2 regions of the Saccharospirillum sp. genome follow, and region 1 is predicted to be linked to the other one. Evidence: riboswitches for the same ligand, from Rfam matches in the RefSeq annotation. Region 1 holds a riboswitch; the other holds the start of a gene.
What was found. Region 1 has a riboswitch for thiamine pyrophosphate ahead of thiC (phosphomethylpyrimidine synthase ThiC). Riboswitches for the same ligand answer to the same signal wherever they lie in the genome.

Region 1 (2,402 bases):
TAGTTCGAAATCGGCTTAGAACTACATCACACGGACGACCGTTTTTTGGGGGCAGCAGTAGGTGCAAGGGCGTGTTTAAGAAAACGAATGCTTCTGCTAAAAGGGCGTTATAGTTCGTCAATTACTCGCGTTGCATTATTAAAGATTTAGCCCTCAGGCGAATTTGTCCTGATATCTCTGGGAAGGAAGGCAATTTTTAGGGTAATCGGGAACTCTATTTATTTCATCCCCCTAAGTCCGACAGCCTCCTGGTGCACTTTAACAGACTAAATGCCCATACCAGATCTCCCCAAAAGGTTCACCACAAGGCGCCGTTCGACAGAAAGGGTGACTCCCCTTCCAGCTCTGGCCGGTGGTTATGTTAAAAAATAGTCAGTCAATACGGTGAACAAAGACCAAAAGAGTGATTGATGAAACGTCCGAGCTGCGAACTCCACAGCCCGAACGATCCATTGGCGGATCGTTCGGGCGCAATCCGCCGATGGGTTACCTTGAACTGAGCCCGCTTACGCAGTAGGCTTGCCAAGTCTTGTCGGAGTGCCGGGGGAATACCCTGGCTGAGATCGCACTAGCGGGATCCGTTGAACCTGATCGAGTTCGTACTCGCGAAGGAAACAAGGGGAATACCAGTTTCGGGGCCATGCCCTGAATATTATGAATCCACCGGATTCCGGTATTTTCAATTCAAGCCGGGCATTGGCCGGTTCTGAATGGCTTGTTCGGGTGTGTGTTGGCAGACAGCAGACCCGGGCGTCTGTTGTCTGCCAATGATCGTCTACACCCCCAGCTCCCCTGCGTTCGCTCCGTCGCTTTTGCGAGGAACGATCGAAAATGACTATATCCACACCTGCGATAAACCAGAAACAGCCAATCAAACGGACACCGGGCGCCCCAGTTGGCGAGCGTGTTCAAGAATTGCAAGCTGATGCAATCGCTGCCTTTCCCAACTCAGAACGTCTGTACCTGGCCGGTTCCCGTTCGGATATCCGGGTCGGCATGCGAGCTATTCACCTGTCAGACACGCGCGTCGGTGGAACCGTTGCAACGCCCCAGTGGCGGGCTAATGAGCCGGTGATTGTCTACGACACCTCTGGCCCCTATACCGACCCCGATTCGGACATCGATTTGCGACGCGGGCTGGCGGCGCTGCGTGAGCCGTGGATCGAGGAGCGCGATGATACGGAATGGCAAGATGCACTGGGTTCAAATTTCGCGCGCCAGCGTGCTGAAGACCCGTCATTGGCGGCGTTGCGATTCACCCACAGCCGGGTTGCGCGCAAAGCCAAAGCCGGTCGCAATGTGACTCAGATGCATTACGCCCGTCAGGGTATTGTTACCCCGGAAATGGAATACATCGCCATTCGTGAGAACCTTGGCCGAGAGCGCCTGCAAGATCAGACGCTGGCGCACCAGCACCGGGGCGAAGCCTTTGGTGCGGCCATTCCAACGCAGATTACGCCGAAATTTGTGCGTGATGAGGTCGCCCGTGGCCGGGCTATTATTCCGTGCAACATTAATCACCCGGAAGCGGAGCCGATGATCATTGGCCGTAACTTCCTGGTGAAGGTGAACGCCAACATCGGTAACTCGGCGGTGACCTCGGGCATCGAAGAAGAAGTCGACAAATTGATCTGGGCCACGCGCTGGGGGGCTGATACGGTGATGGATTTGTCGACCGGGGCCAACATTCATGAGACCCGGGAGTGGATACTGCGTAATTCGCCTGTCCCGATTGGCACAGTACCGTTGTACCAGGCACTCGAAAAAGTCGGGGGTGTTGCTGAAGACCTGACCTGGGAGGTTTATCGCGACACCCTGATCGAGCAGGCTGAACAGGGTGTCGATTACTTCACCATTCACGCTGGCTTGCGCTTGCACCACATTCCGATGACCGTGGACCGGGTGACCGGCATTGTCAGCCGGGGCGGGTCGATCATGGCCAAGTGGTGCCTGGCGCACCATAAAGAGAGCTTTCTCTACACCCATTTTGAAGACATCTGCGCCATCATGAAGGCCTACGATGTGTCGTTTTCACTGGGCGATGGTCTGCGCCCGGGCGCCATTGCCGACGCCAATGATGTCGCCCAGTTCGCCGAACTGGAAACCCTGGGTGAACTGACGCAGATTGCCTGGCAACATGATGTTCAGACATTGATCGAAGGGCCGGGCCATGTGCCCATGCACCTGATCAAAGAGAACATGGACAAGCAACTTGAATGCTGTGACGAGGCGCCGTTTTACACCCTTGGTCCGCTGACGACCGACATCTCTCCGGGCTACGACCATTTCTCTTCGGGCATCGGCGCCGCCATGATCGGCTGGTATGGCTGCGCCATGCTGTGCTACGTGACGCCGAAGGAGCATCTCGGTCTGCCAGACCGGGATGACGTTAAGCAGGGGTT
Region 2 (2,402 bases), on a different contig from region 1:
GGTCCACTCGGAGCCATTCAGCATCAAATTTCCCGGGTGCCAGTCGTGGTGGCACAGCACGGGCTGTCTGACGAAATCATAGCCATGGCACTGGTCGCGCAGAAAAGCGTGAATGTGCGCGGGTAATGGCTTGGCGTACTTCAGCAGGGTCTGAATCTGATCCGCCACGTTCAGCGGCTCACCCTGAGGGCGGTGGTGATGCACCTGCTGCAAGGCCAGAGCCAGCACATCCAGATCGGCGGCGTCACCGCTGGGTGCAGCCTCACCCGGTGCCCATTGGCACAGTAGCCAGCGCGGGCAAGCGGCAATCAGCTTGGGTGACCAGGCTTCGTTGCTCAAATTCAGCAGAATATTAATTTCGCGACGCCGGTCGACGCCGAGCGACGGCAGGTCCGGGTGGTTCAGGCGCAACGCAGTTTGTTGCAATGGGCTCTGAATATGAAACAGCCGGTTGCACTCACCACCTGGCCAGGCCGTGATGCTTAGCGGGCCGGGCAGGGTGTCCTTGATCTCGTTCAGGGCCTCAAACAGCGCAATGGTCATAAGCAGGTACCGAAAATATCTGCGGCCATTGTGTCAGAAGTTGGGTTTCTTTGGCGATTTCAGTAGAATGCACGCCAGCCGGGCAGCGTTATTGCCCGGTCAGAGTGCCTCAACGACGCGTTTAAACGCCGTAGAGGGCTCGCAGCGTTCTCGCCGGGGTGCCTACTGTGTGTTTGCCGAACAACGCAAACCGCACAGGGCTGAGACTCACCCGCCGAACCTGAACCAGTTAATGCTGGCGTAGGGAGTTGAGACGACAGGTGTGGCTCAGGTGCTTTCAGGCACAGCCAGCGCCAATCAACCTTTCCCCTATGAGTCATGCTGGCTATTCGGCCAACGGCTCATGCGCCGGTCATTGTGAAGTTTAACTTTGAACCGGAAATCTAAAAATGACCATGAAATCTATATTGGCAACTGCGTCCCTAATGACGCTGTCGTTTGCAGCCCATGCCGAACCTCTGACGATCTACACCTACGAATCCTTTGTTTCCGAATGGGGCCCAGGCCCTCAGATTGAAGCAGGCTTTGAAGCCGAGTGCGGTTGCGAGGTTGAATTTATTGGTCTGGAAGACGGCGTTGCGCTGCTGAACCGGCTGCGTCTGGAAGGTGCTTCCAGCCAGGCTGATGTCTTACTGGGCATCGACGATGCCCTGATAGCCGAGGCGAGCGAGCTGAATTTGACGTTGCCACACGGCCTCGACACCAGTGATCTGAGCCTGCCGTACGCCTGGCAGGATGCCGATTTTGTACCCTATGACTACGGTCATTTTGCCTTTGTTTACGATCAGACCCGTGTCGATGCGGTGCCGTCGTCGCTTCAGGAACTGGTTTACGAGTCTGACCTCAGTGTTATTTACCAGGACCCCCGCGTCAGTACGCCGGGACAGGGCCTGATGTTATGGATGAAATCGGTTTTTGGCGACGATGCCGATCAAGCCTGGGAAACCTTGCAACAGCGGGTCGTGACCGTAACGCCGGGTTGGAGCGAAGCCTATGCGCTGTTCCAGGAAGGCGAGAGCGACCTGGTGCTCAGCTACACCACCTCCCCGGCCTACCACATGACCTGGGAAGACACCGATCAATATCAGGCAGCGGAATTCAGCGAAGGCCATTATGCCCAAATCGAAGTAGCGGCGGCGCTGGCGTCTTCAGACCAACCTGAGCGTGCGCGCGAGTTTCTGGCCTATCTGATCAGTAAACCGGCGCAGGATGTCATGGCCGGTACCAACTGGATGTGGCCTGTGTTGGAAGGTGCCGAGACCCCGGAAGCCTATGACCAGATGGCCCGTCCTGACACCCTGTATTTCAACAGCGAAACCGTGGCAGAGAACCGTCGTGACTGGATACGCGAATGGCGCACTGCGGCCAGCCAGTAACCAAGGCTGTTCTATGACGCTGACCCGCACCCTGGCCTGGCTCGGCACCGGCGCACTGCTGTTGACGGTAGTGCTGGCGCTGGCGGGTATGGCTCTGCACCCCGGGCAAGGGTATGGCTGGGCCAGCTATTTCGACGCCTGGCTGTGGCAGATCGTCCGGTTTTCGGTGTTGCAGGCGGGCTTGTCGGCCGGGTTCTCGGTGGTGCTGGCCCTGCCTTTTGCCTGGGTGCTGTCGCAACAGCCTTTTCGGGGGCAGTGGCTGTTGGCCGGGTTTCTTAACCTGGCCTTTGTATTGCCGGTGCTGGCTGTAGTGCTCGGCATCGTAGTGTTATTTGGTCGCCAGGGCTGGTGGCCTCTGGCCGGCACGATCTACGGGTTACCCGGTATCTTGCTGGCCCATGTGGCGCTTAACTGGCCGTTTGCGGTGCGCCTGTTGTGGGAGCGGCTGAACCAGGTTCCGCCCCATCATCGTCGCCTGGCCAA

Region 2: it holds a riboswitch for thiamine pyrophosphate, as region 1 does, so the genes downstream of both, thiB (thiamine ABC transporter substrate binding subunit) here and thiC (phosphomethylpyrimidine synthase ThiC) in region 1, are expected to answer to the same signal.

What each region holds. Positions count from the first base shown of each region.
Region 1 covers NZ_JBBECH010000041.1:32,605-35,006, reverse strand. Annotated here, with positions in the region: TPP riboswitch at 524-631, shown strand; gene thiC (phosphomethylpyrimidine synthase ThiC) at 832-2,402, shown strand, end outside.
Region 2 covers NZ_JBBECH010000095.1:13,101-15,502, forward strand. Annotated here, with positions in the region: gene WEB54_RS17450 (phosphotransferase) at 1-543, opposite strand, end outside; TPP riboswitch at 688-808, shown strand; gene thiB (thiamine ABC transporter substrate binding subunit) at 933-1,919, shown strand; gene WEB54_RS17460 (ABC transporter permease subunit) at 1,933-2,402, shown strand, end outside.